One region of the Solibacillus sp. FSL R7-0682 genome, then DNA from elsewhere that is predicted to be linked to it. Evidence: riboswitches for the same ligand, from Rfam matches in the RefSeq annotation. Region 1 holds a riboswitch; each other region holds the start of a gene.

Region 1 (4,265 bases):
AGGTTGTTCGATTATATTGGGCATAATCTACAATGTCCTTCACTGTCACAGCACTAAATCCCTTTTTATGTACCATTTCAATAAATGCCTTTTTCAAGAAATGCTTTGTACGTAAAGCTTGATTGGAATTGGATTTCATCAAATTCTCTCCTACTTTTAGACAGATTGATTAAAAGTGTTGGTTTCTTCTACATTATAGCAAATATTAAGGATGGCTTACAGAAAGTGAAACCGAGTAAGCTATAAATGTAACTAGAATCTTTAGGGGAGGTAGACAAAATGAGATTTGAAAACAAAGTAATAATTATTACAGGTGCTGCAGGAGGTATCGGTAAAGAGATTGCACGTAAGCTTGCAGGTGAAGGAGCAAAGTTAACACTAGTGGATCTAAATGAATCTGCTGTGAAAGCGGTTGCAGAGGAACTTAATTTACATGAAGATCGTGTCTTACTATTAAAGGCAGATGTTTCAAAAGAAGCAGAAGTTAAAAATTATGTGGATCAAACAGTAAAAAAATTCGGTCGTATTGACGGATTTGCAAATAATGCAGGGGTTGAAGGCCCAGCAAAAATTTTAGAAGAAATTACGGAACAAGATTTTGATTTCGTATATAACATTAACGTAAAAGGTGCTTTCTACGGTTTAAAATATGTAATGCCAATAATGAAACAGCAAAACGCAGGTTCGATTGTTAATACAGCTTCCGTTGCTGGATTAATTGGTTCGCCAAATATGGTGCTGTATAATTCGTCGAAACATGCACTAATGGGCATAAGCAAGGTAGCCGCGTTAGAAGCTGCTCCTTTTAATGTGCGTGTGAATACAGTAAATCCTGGTGTTATTAATACTCAAATGATGCGCCAGATTGAGGAGAAAGTTGCACCGGGTGCTGCAGAAGCTGCACAAACTGCATATAAAGATGCTGTTCCGATGAAGCGTTATGGGGAACCACATGAAGTTGCTACTGTCATTGCATTTTTACTATCAGACGAAGCTTCTTATGTAAGCTCTTCATCTTACACAGTAGATGGTTCATTATATAATATTTAACAATGGAGGGAACGTACATGAAACGTTTTGAAGAAAAAGTAGTAATTGTAACAGGTGCAGGATCTGGACTTGGACAAGCAGCAACACTTCAATTAGCAGAAGAGGGTGCCAAACTTGTATTAGTAGATTTGAATGAAGCGGGGTTAATTGAAACAAAAGAAAAAGTACTGGCAATTTCACCACAGGCTGAAATGCTCTTAATTGAAGCAAACGTAGCAGATGAAAATGCTGTAAAAGCTTTTGTAGATACAACTGTAGAAAAGTTTGGAAAAATTGATGGATTCTTTAACAATGCAGGTATCGAAGGAAAACAAAATTTAACAGAAGACTTTGGTATTGAAGAGTTCCAAAAAGTTGTTTCTATCAACTTAAATGGAGTATTCTACGGTATGAAATACGTATTAAAAGTAATGAAAGAACAAGGGGCAGGGTCAATTGTAAATACAGCATCTGTCGGTGGTATTCGTGGTGTTGGAAATCAATCTGGCTACGCAGCATCCAAGCATGGTGTTGTCGGATTAACACGAAACTCTGCAATTGAATATGGTCAATTTGGAGTTTCTATTAAAGCAATCGCACCAGGTGCTATAATGACTCCTATGGTAGAGGGATCTTTACGTCAAATGGGTGGTGATAATTGGCAAGAGGTAGGTAAAGAATTCGTAAAACCAAACCCAATGCGCCGCTTCGGGAAACCAGAAGAAGTTGGTTACTTAGTTGCCTTCCTACTTTCAAACCAAGCAGACTTCATTAATGGTGTCGTTGTACCAATCGATGGCGGTCAATCGTATAAATATTAATTTTTTTCATATGAATTCATCACATTTATTACTTGTGACGTGAGTTAAGTTAGTTTTAAAATTATGAAGAACGAATCCTTATTTGAGGATTTGTTCTTTTTTTCGTTCTAAATGAAGCAAGACTAACTATCTTTGTTTCAGTAGGGAATATAGTATTAGTTTAAAACTTGAAATTAAAGCATATTGTGAGAGGATTGCAATGCTCAGATTATCGAACTAATTCTGTCAATTTGACATACAACATCTCAGTTGATAGTATGAAAGAAAAACTGAATAGCATATATTGCGGGGGGACTCTTAGGAGTTGAGAAGGTTAAAACCTGACTCTTTGAACCTGTCAGTTAACACTGGCGTAGGGAAGCGATTCATTAGTTTTATAAGCAATAGTTGAATTGTGCTTTCCTATTTTTATTTAAATAGGAGAGCACTTTTTTGTTTTATAAAGCTTTAGTGAATTCTCATATTTGTTAGCCCCTGTTTTGTGGATCTATTCGTTCGTATTAAGAATGTAAATAGAAGGGTGATTGGAAAATGGCTGTTAAACAGGAGACTCAAAGTAAAATTATTCAGGCGGTTGAAACGGTAAAAAGGACGAATCCGATGGCAGGTTCCATTACGAACTCTGTCACAATTAATCTTGTAGCAAATGCACAGCTTGCTGTTGGTGGATCGGCTGCTATGGTGTACTTGCCAGATGAAGCTGAGTTTTTAGCAAAAGCTGGCGGAGCTACGTATGTCAATGTGGGAACGCTGTTACCAATTTACGAAGAGACATTACCTTATGTAGCAAAGGTGTTGTACGAAACAGGAAAGCCATGGGTATTGGACCCGGTTGCTGTGGGTATTGGTTCACTTAGAACGGAGCTTTTAGAGCAATTTAAGGTATATAAACCAACAATTATTAGAGGGAATGCTTCTGAAATTATTGCATTAGCTGGTTTATGGGGATTAGATGGAGGGACAAATGAGTCGAATGTTCGAGGTGTTGATTCTACGGATTCAGTAAATGCAGCTAAAACAGCAGCTATTGCTCTTGCTAAGTGGACAGGTGGAGCTGTTGCTGTCTCCGGTGAAACGGATTTAATAACAGATGGCTCTATTATGGCTGTTTCTTATGGAGGATCACATTTCATGGAGAAAATTACGGGTGCAGGTTGCTCGTTAGGTGGAGTCGTGGCTGTTTATGCAACAGCAACTTCGCCATTTATTGCGGCACTTACTGCTTCTGCGGTGTACAATATGGCTGGTAAACGGGCTGAACTAAAGGTGGATGGTCCAGGGAGTTTCCAAGTTCAGTTTCTGGATGAATTGTATAAAGCTACGGCTAAAGACATTGCAAACAATCCATTTGATATAGAGGAGGTTTAATTTGTGAATACATTAGTAGCGGTTGCTATTGCGCCTCTTGGTGTGGGTAATGAATTAGCACAGGAGGTAGCTGAAGTTATAAAAGTTATTCGAGAGTCGGGATTACCAAATCGAACGACATCTATGTTTACTGAGATTGAGGGTGAATGGGATGAAGTAATGGAAGTAGTAAAAAAAGCAACATTTATCCTTGCTGAAAAAGGTATTCGAACAGAAGTGGTCTTAAAAGCCGATATTCGCCCAGGATATACAAATACGATCAATACGAAAATCGAAAAAGTAAATTATATTTTAGGAGGATAATATGAGTATTGTAAAAAAACTCGATATTTCAGCATACTTAGTTGTAGGGCCTGAAAATACAAAAGGGCGTTCAGTTTCGGCAATTATTAAAGATGCAGTAAATGCAGGTTTTACTTGTATACAAATTCGTTCGAAAGTTGCCTCTGCTAGAGAGTTAATTCAGCTAACGCGTCAAGCGGCAGAGGTCATTGAAGAGGTTGGAAAATCCCAAGAGGTTACACTACTTGTAAATGACCGACTTGATGTGGTTTTAGCTGCGAGAAAACTAGGGATTAAAGTGGATGGTATTCATATAGGTCAAACGGATATACCTGTGGATGTTTGTCGAGATTATCTAGGGGAAGATCTCATTATAGGTTTATCTGCCCGAGCAGATGAATTGCTAGAATATATAAAAACAGAGGATGTTTCTCAAATTGATTATTTTGGCGTGGGACCGTTGCGTGAAACTCAAACAAAACCCGATTGTGGACTTGGGAAAGATGGTAAAATCATAACGAGAAATTTTGATGAAATTGCTAAAATTTCTGAGCTTAGTTCGATACCAGTTGTTGTTGGAGGTGGTGTAAAGCTCGCTGATATACATCCTCTTGCACAAACAGGAGTAGATGGATTCTTTGTTGTATCAGCTGTGGCTGAGGCAGACAATCCAATGCTGGAGGCAACAAATTTAGTAAATGCCTGGAACCTTCATAAAGCTAGATAAAAGTATTTAGTAAATTGGACTTTTAATGCTTACACTCG
Region 2 (4,265 bases), 120 kb from region 1:
CTCTACTCGCGCGGCTGTAGAAGAAGGTATCGTAGCAGGTGGTGGTACAGCACTTCTTAACGTTTACGGCGCAGTAGAAAAAGTGCTTGAAGAAGTAGAAGGTGACGTTGCAACAGGTGTACGCATCATCTTACGTGCATTAGAAGAGCCAGTACGTCAAATTGCTGAAAATGCAGGGCTTGAAGGTTCAATTATTGTAGATCGTTTAAAACGTGAAGATGTTGGCATTGGCTTCAATGCGGCAACAGGCGAATGGGTAAACATGATCGAATCAGGTGTAGTTGACCCTGCAAAAGTAACACGTTCAGCACTACAAAACGCTGCATCAGTTGCTTCATTATTCTTAACAACGGAAGCAGTAGTAGCAGACATCCCAGAAGCAGGCGGCGGTATGCCAGATATGTCTGGTATGGGTGGCATGCCAGGAATGATGTAACATTCACAAGGATGTGGGGCAAAGGTGTTGCGACAGGACGCCGCGAACGGTGCCTTTGTTCCTGTGAGCCACTTTTTCTGAAATGGTGTAACTCACAATTTAAATGAAACCCAATTACCATTTCCCAAGAGTAACTTCTTGGGAGGTGGTTTTTTTGATTTATTTTACGAAGCTTTTAATGTTTTTATTGATGTACGCAAAGGTAGCGGTACATGAATAAGGTTTACTTCAGTAAAATAAGGTATATTATATTTGTTGAATAGATTCTCTTTAAGACGAAAAAAGTAGGTGAACAAAGTGGGAAAATATCAATTGGATACTAAAGGTAAGGTAGCAGTGACAAAGTATCATGAAAAAAACAAGCCTGCCAAATTTGATAAAAAGCAGCAACTTGAAAAAATACGTGCGGAGTATTTGAAAAAGAAGCAAGAAAAAACAGAGAAATAATATGGATGAAAACATAGGTATACTAAAACCACCCTATATTTTTCTTGTTCGAAGTTCATTTTTCAATTGAAGATAGTGAAATGCTAACAAATTAATTAAGTAGCGAAGTGCCTCGTGAGTTATGTAAACTTATGGGCGCTTTTTTCCGCTTCTTACGTAATATGGAGATAATAATTTATAGTAATTTGATCATCTGAATGGCCAAGTCCATCATAATTCATTTAGGTGCTCTACTTGCTCGCCTCAAATATTTATAAGTCTGTCATTAAATTTTCCCAAGATGAAAGGAGTTGTGCAGTAAATGATAATAAGTAAAACTGTAGGTGGAACCCTCGCCGGGACCCCACTACAGCTTAAGGTCCTGAAGTGATACTTCCGTACATATCGCCTTTTAATCCATTACAAGCCCGCCATCGACTACTAAATTTTGTCCTGTAACTGCACGTCCCCATGGGGAAGCAAAAAATAAGGCGGTATCTGCTAATTCTCTCGGTGTTGTTACTTTTTTTAATGGTGTGGAATCTTCAATAATCTGAAATACTTCTGGTGTAGTAACTTTACTAGCATCTGTTTGTTTTAAAAGACCTCCGGATATCATATTCACAGTGATACCGTACCCGCCAAGTTCTTTAGCCATATTACGAGTAAAACCAAGTAAAGCTGCTTTAGCTGTCGTATATTCATGGTAGGCTACAACGGGATTTTGAAATAAGTTTGTGCCGATATTAATAATACGACCAAACTCTAATTCTTTCATATCATCAAGAACAGATTGAATACAATTCAATGCACCTCTAATTGTTCCTTCAAATTGTTTATTAAAACTGTCCCAGTTTAATTCAAAGGCATTTTTTTGAGTAAGTGGATTAAACTCAAAATCTATTAATGCATTATTAACAACTGTTGTAACGGGCGTATTAAAATAATCCTTTGCTACTTTAATCATTTCTACGACTTCATGTTTGTTACGTACATCTGCTTTTAAAGCAATTACATTACTTCCCAAGTCTTTAGCCAATCTTTCTGCTTTTTCTTTGCTGTTATTATAATTAATAATTACGTTAGCACCTTCTTTTGAAAATGCTTTTGCAAGTTCTGAACCTACACCTCTGCTTGCACCTGTAATTAAAACGGTTTGTTTACTTAAGTCCATTTTCAACACTTCCTTCACTCAATTTTATTTATTTTTATATCCGCACCTTCAATTACTCTTTCCACTTTTTCAAAAAATCCTATAGGTTGTCCCCCTCTGTTGGTGGACGTAAGCGCAAAAAAAGACGTCCCTATAAATAGAGACGCCAAAAAAGTGTAGATTACACCTATAATTGCTCCCTACGTCAGTGTTAACTGTCAGGTTCTAAGGGTCAGGTTTTAACCTTCTCAACACAAATGTGTCCCCCCGCAATTAAAGTATTTGCATAAGAAAGGCTCCACGTAAAAAAACGTGGAGCCTTAGTAAGTACAAATAAATAATAAGTATGTACTTTGCTCCCTACGTCCGTATTAACGGTCAGGTTCTAAGGGTCAGGTTTTACCTTCTCAACACAAATGTGTCCCCCTGCAAATGCATTTAATTACCTTGAGTGTAACAAAACAAAATTACTTTAACAAGCTCATAAATCTTCACAAAAACTACTATCTAGCATCACTCTTTAATTCATAGATGTTACACATTATAAAAATCACGATATAGTTCTTCTAAATTTCGTTTAATAGGGTTCACTGATTGAATTTGAACATCATTTTCTATTAACCATTGAAGATATTTTTCGATCGCGTATGTTGCCTCTGTAATTATACGATTTTCGTTTATTTGGAAAGGAAGATGACTCTCACCCATTAATTGAGTGAGATCCCCATTATAGAAGTACATTATTTCATATGGTACATTCATATTTGCTACAAGATTATTTGTGAATAGTGTACCGTCTTTAATAAACCAAATTGTATTTGTCAAATCCTCTAATATATCTAAGTTATGTGTTGAAATAACAATACTAATTCCTTGCGCATGGAGCGTATGAATTAATTGTTTTAATTCAATGGTACTCGTTGGATCTAATCCATTAAAAGGTTCATCCATTAAAATGATAAGTGGTTTTGTTAATATACTTAAAGCAATAAATAAATGCTGGCGCATCCCGTAAGAATAGGATTTAACAGGCTGATTAACATACGAGCGAATACCGATTAAATCAATAACATCGTCTATTTCTTTAAGCGATAAATTATAAATATTCGCTACAAAGGAGAGATGATCATAACCAGTTAACTGCATATACAAGTAATTATCACTTGGCAAAAATGAAATATATTTAAAAAATTCAGGATCGTTATGAGAAATATCCTTCAAGTGAATAGTGCCGCTTTCAATTTCTTCTAACCCTAATATAGAGCGCATTAAAGTCGATTTTCCAGCGCCATTTGGCCCGACAAGACCAATAATCTCTCCTACATCGATAGAAAGGGAGATATTTTGAAGGACCGCTTTATTTTTATACCTTTTTGTGAGTTTATTTACTTGTAATACCATTATGATGTCACCTTCCTTCTAAATAAAAGCCCTATAAAGAACAATAGGCTACCACTAATTAATAAAATGACAGTTCCATTTAGGAAATTCACTTTCCCATCATTTGCTTCAACTGATTTCCACCCATCGATAATATTCCATGTATCGAAATAAACAAATGGATTGAAATACATAGTATTGATTTCGATAAAATGGTTTCCAAAAGAATAACCAAGAATTGATATGATGAGTGTAACAACAATGGCTGCATAATGGTTTTTCATAAATGTCCCAACGAAGCTAAACAAGCTATTCAAAAAGAAAATTTGAACGAAAATTAGAATACCGTTTTTAACAATAAGCGTTGCTAAATTTTCGAAATAAAAATAAGCATTATTGGCGGATGATAAGAAATAGTGATCCTCTAGCTGATCCATTGCATAAATTAACATCGGATACTTCGCGTCACCTAAGCCACCAATCAGTGTAGCAATAAGGAAAATGAGCCCACCACTTATAAGCAATAAACTATAGGCTATCGCTAAATTATAAGCCCATTTTGTTATATAAATTGATGTGTAAAGAATCGGCTTCGTTACTAAAAAATTTATTGTTGGCGTTGGTCTGTGCTCCTCGGATATTGTTGTCCATAGAAAGAAAACAAAGAGCAGTAATACGATAAACATTACGTTCCAATCTAAATATTTGTAAATAGTAAACAAGCTGCTGTTGTCATATTTTGTATTACTTTCTTGGAACAGACTTAATATTTCATAATGCTCGTTATTAATCGCATTACTAGGGTTATCAAAATTAGAAACCAATTTATGCCCAAGTGGCCATGATGTGATTCCTTTGTCGTCTAAAAGG
Region 3 (4,265 bases), 280 kb from region 1:
CCTTCAAAAATGGGGCGTAAAGTCGGAGGTAGACAAAGTTGGAACGTAAAAAAAGTGGGAGGTTCTACTTTACATATTCCAATAAATGAAGTTGTTTTGTGTAGACAAAATACGAAATATAAAAGCTGGATGCTCCATTGGGAGAGCGATAATAAGATTTATCATTTCTATTCTAGAGCTAGTATGAAAAATAACATTCGAGATATTCGGGCATTTTTATTGAAATTATATGCCCGATAAAGTTTTTCTTTTAGAAAATGTATAACTAATTCTTATAGCTTTCAATAAAGTTCTTCAATTTTCCTTATGGACTAAATATTGGTAAAGTTTGGTTATAAGTGATTGGAGGGATTTCTAATGAAATCAATTGTTCAAAATGAATTTGGTGATGCGAATGTTCTTTCATATGTTGAGGTAGATATCCCTAAAATAGAGGATGGGGAATGTCTCATCCAAGTGGCCTATACGAGTGTGAACTATGCAGATATTAAAGCTCGAACAGGAAATAAAGCAAAAGGCAATTTTCCTTTTACGGTAGGATTGGATGCCGCAGGGACGATTTTAAAGACAAATGTAAATTCTAAATTTGCTATTGGTGACCGAGTTATTGCATTTCCTAAAGCGGGTTCCTATGCAGAGTACGTTGTAGCCAATGAGCTGTTAGTGTATAAAATTCCGGATACCCTTTCGTTTGAACAAGCCGCTACAATGCCGACTGTTTCGATTTTATCCTACATGCTGCTTCATGAAATTGGGCAAGTACAAAAAAGCGATACGATCGTCGTTCATAGTGCGGCGGGGGGAGTAGGTTCAATGCTCGTACAGCTAGCAAAGTTAGCGGGCGTACAAAAAATCATTGCAACAGTTGGAAACCTAGATAAAGCTAGTTACGTAAAAGAATTAGGGGCAGATGTCATCTGTACGTATGCATCCTTTTCACAGGAAGTATTAAAGGAAACAGAGAAAGTTGGGGCAAATGTTATTTTTGACTCTGTTTCAGGGGATGTGACAAGTGAAAGTTTAAAATGCTTAGCGCTTTATGGAACCCTTGTTCAATTTGGCAATAGTAGTGGAGAAGAGGGACATTTTAAAACAAGTGATGTACATAGTAGCTGTAGAAATATTAGAGGCTTTAGTTTAGGGACAACAAGAAAATACGACCCTGCTCGCCTAGCACCAGTTGCGGAAAAAGTGATTCAGTTTTTTGAATCTAATCAAATCACACTGCCAATTGCACAAGTATTCAATTTATGTGATGCCGCAAAAGCGCATCGCTTAGTCGAAAGCCGTAAGTATAAAGGAAAAGTACTACTTAAAATTGAATGAATATAGCATAGAAATACCGGATTATTTTTTGAGAAATTTGCTTAACATAGAAACATCTTTTATTTTTGAATGCAAAATAAATTTCTTGGAGATGAGCTCATGATGAAACTTTGGTGGGTGACAAACTTTTTATGGTTCATTTTATTTGTTGCTTTATCTGTATTTATCGGTATTAGGAGTGTGGATGGCACAGGAGCAGAGCAAACGCCGGAACTAAGATTAGTTGCTTTTATTGTTTTGGTAGCGTTTTTTGCCTTTATTTTATTGTGCCAATTAGGGTTTTTATATTTCATTAAAAAAGGAAAGTCCGCTTCAGTTGAATAACGAAAAGGAATAGAGAAGGAGCATTATGACGGTATTTACAATTACAGAACATAATAGAGAAAAGGTCATTGAATTTTTTAATGAGCATTGGGGTTCTCCGGAAATGGTTATTTCTTCAGGGACTTATAATTGCAGCGAACTAGATGGCTTTGTATTTCAAGAAAATAATCAATTACTTGGTTTAGTGACATATGTATTTCATGATGAAGAAGTAGAAATTATTTCTTTAGATAGCATTTTAGAAGGGAAGGGCATTGGATCTCTTTTAACGAAAGAAGTGGAAGAGATAGTGCAACGTAAGGGCATTAAAACGATTTCTTTAGTGACAACGAATGATAATTTAAATGCACTGAAGTTCTATCAAAAAAGAGGCTATAAGATTGATGCAGTTTTTCCAAATGCGGTCGAACAGGCTAGAAAAATTAAGCCTACGATTCCTTTGATCGGTAATGATGGGATCCCAATTCGAGATGAGTTACGGCTTATCAAAAATTTATAGTAAGGTTTGCTTATTTTGCAATTAACGTAAAAAATTAGATTGCAAATAACAAACAGATTCAGTAGACTGAAATCAATTAAATGTATTTGCAGGGGGACACATTGTGTTGAGAAGGTAAAACCTGACCCTTAGAACCTGACCGTTAATACGGACGTAGGGAGCAAAGTGCACAGTATTATTATGTACTTTAGCTCTCCATTTTTGGAGGGCTTTTCTTTTGCAAATCTTTTAATTGCGGGGGGACACATTGTGTTGAGAAGGTTAAAACCTGACCCTTAGAACCTGACAGTTAATACTGGCGTAGGGAGCAATGCTTAGGTGTAATTTACACTTTTTAGGCGTCTCTATGTTTAGAGACGCCTTTTTGCGCTTACGTCCACCAAAAAGGAGGACTAACAATGGATTTTTGTGAAAATGTAAGACAAGAAACGGATTATTTTTGGGAGGCAAGCTTTACACACCCTTTTGTACAGGGAATTGCAGATGGAACGCTACCACTTGAAAAGTTTAAGTATTATATGTTGCAAGATGCGTACTACTTGAAGCACTATACAAAGCTTTTAGCATTGTTAGCAGCAAAGGCGAGTAATGACGAAGATATTAAATATTTTTTAAAGTCGGCGGAATTGATTCATACAGTTGAATTAGAGCTGCACGAAACTACTTTTAAAGTATTACAAGTGAGTGAACTGGAGCTAAGCGAATTTCATCCTGCGCCTGCTGCTTATAACTACGTCAGTCATATGTATAATGCGTTGCATAACGGAACAATAGCAGAAGCATTTTCGGCGATCTTACCATGTCCATGGCTATATCAAGAAATTGGGGAAAGACTAAAAGATGCAAAACCACAAATTCCCCTTTATAAGCAATGGATTGAATTTTACGCTTCCGATGAAATGAAGGCATCAATTCAATTACAAAAAGATATGCTGAATCGGTTTGTAAAAGAAGAACCTGCTAAAGAGCAACTTTTTATAAAGCATTTTGAGAAGAGTTGCTATTATGAATGGATGTTTTGGGAGATGTCATGGACGATGCAAGATTGGAAGCAGGGAGTGTACGTGTATGAGCCTTCAATTGATTAATCAACAACAACCAGGGGATAAGCAAGCTGCAAAGTTTACTTATGATGATAGTGGAACCTTTCAAATCGAGATAGAGTATTTAACGGAGGTGCAACTATGATTGCCTGTACAATTGCCGGGTCTGACAGTGGCGGAGGGGCTGGAATTCAAGCTGACTTAAAAACCTTTCAGGAGTTAAATGTATTTGGTACAAGTGTCATCACTGCTTTAACGGCGCAAAATACATTAGGCGTCCATGGTGTTTTTCCAGTAGACACCGCATTTGTAGAAGCGCAATTATGTGCCGTTCTTGAGGACATTAATATAAAAGCAATTAAAACAGGCATGCTTTTCGATGCTTCTATTATTCAAGCTGTTGCAACTATTTTAAAAAAATATCAAATACCACTCGTTATTGATCCTGTGATGATAGCAAAGGGTGGAGAAAGCTTGTTATTAAAAGAAGCCGTTGAAGCATTAAAGGAAAATTTACTGCCGTTAGCAACAGTTTGTACACCGAATATCCCGGAAGCAGAAGTCATTACAGGGATGAAAATTAGAACAGAACAAGATGTTTACGAAGCCGCTCAACAAATTTTAAAGTTAGGCGTTTCCTGTGTTGTGATGAAGGGTGGACACTTAGATGGAGCAATGGCTAAGGATTCAGTATTTACTTTAAACGAGCCTCCTTTTCATCTAGAGACCGAACGAATAAATACAAAACAAACACATGGAACAGGCTGCACCTTCTCGGCCGCTTTAACTGCTCAATTAGCAAAGGGACAAAATTTAAAAGACGCAATTATTGAAGCGAAAAAGTTTGTCCATCTTGCTATCCAAGAGCCGTTGAATATTGGGCATGGTTTCGGTCCTACTAACCATTTTGCCTATCGCCAATTTGAAGGGAAGTGTCCGGTACATGTATTTTGATTTAGATAATTAAAAAGGTGCAAAATCAAGCTCAAACCATCTCTTTTTTGAATAATTTTCATAAGGAGATGGTTTTTTATTTTTAGCTATAAAAATATTGAGAATTATTGGATAATTAA

Evidence for each region. Region 1 has a riboswitch for thiamine pyrophosphate ahead of thiM (hydroxyethylthiazole kinase). Riboswitches for the same ligand answer to the same signal wherever they lie in the genome.
Region 2: linked by a shared signal. The riboswitch ahead of MKZ17_RS01750 (3-oxoacyl-ACP reductase) and the one ahead of thiM (hydroxyethylthiazole kinase) in region 1 are both predicted to bind thiamine pyrophosphate.
Region 3: linked by a shared signal. The riboswitch ahead of tenA (thiaminase II) and the one ahead of thiM (hydroxyethylthiazole kinase) in region 1 are both predicted to bind thiamine pyrophosphate.

The regions. Positions count from the first base shown of each region.
Region 1 is NZ_JBBOUI010000001.1:451,829-456,093, forward strand. Features, by position in the region: gene MKZ17_RS02270 (TetR/AcrR family transcriptional regulator) at 1-139, opposite strand, end outside; gene MKZ17_RS02275 (SDR family NAD(P)-dependent oxidoreductase) at 280-1,050, shown strand; gene MKZ17_RS02280 (SDR family oxidoreductase) at 1,068-1,850, shown strand; TPP riboswitch at 2,128-2,227, shown strand; gene thiM (hydroxyethylthiazole kinase) at 2,382-3,218, shown strand; gene MKZ17_RS02290 (MTH1187 family thiamine-binding protein) at 3,222-3,521, shown strand; gene MKZ17_RS02295 (thiamine phosphate synthase) at 3,523-4,227, shown strand.
Region 2 is NZ_JBBOUI010000001.1:332,050-336,314, forward strand. Features, by position in the region: gene groL (chaperonin GroEL) at 1-436, shown strand, start outside; gene MKZ17_RS01745 (hypothetical protein) at 734-883, shown strand; gene MKZ17_RS01750 (3-oxoacyl-ACP reductase) at 1,275-2,036, opposite strand; TPP riboswitch at 2,196-2,294, opposite strand; TPP riboswitch at 2,356-2,453, opposite strand; gene MKZ17_RS01755 (ABC transporter ATP-binding protein) at 2,550-3,416, opposite strand; gene MKZ17_RS01760 (hypothetical protein) at 3,416-4,265, opposite strand, start outside.
Region 3 is NZ_JBBOUI010000001.1:172,484-176,748, forward strand. Features, by position in the region: gene MKZ17_RS00865 (hypothetical protein) at 1-240, shown strand, start outside; gene MKZ17_RS00870 (quinone oxidoreductase family protein) at 358-1,326, shown strand; gene MKZ17_RS00875 (DUF3923 family protein) at 1,426-1,650, shown strand; gene MKZ17_RS00880 (GNAT family N-acetyltransferase) at 1,676-2,149, shown strand; TPP riboswitch at 2,230-2,326, shown strand; TPP riboswitch at 2,376-2,473, shown strand; gene tenA (thiaminase II) at 2,548-3,237, shown strand; gene thiD (bifunctional hydroxymethylpyrimidine kinase/phosphomethylpyrimidine kinase) at 3,334-4,146, shown strand.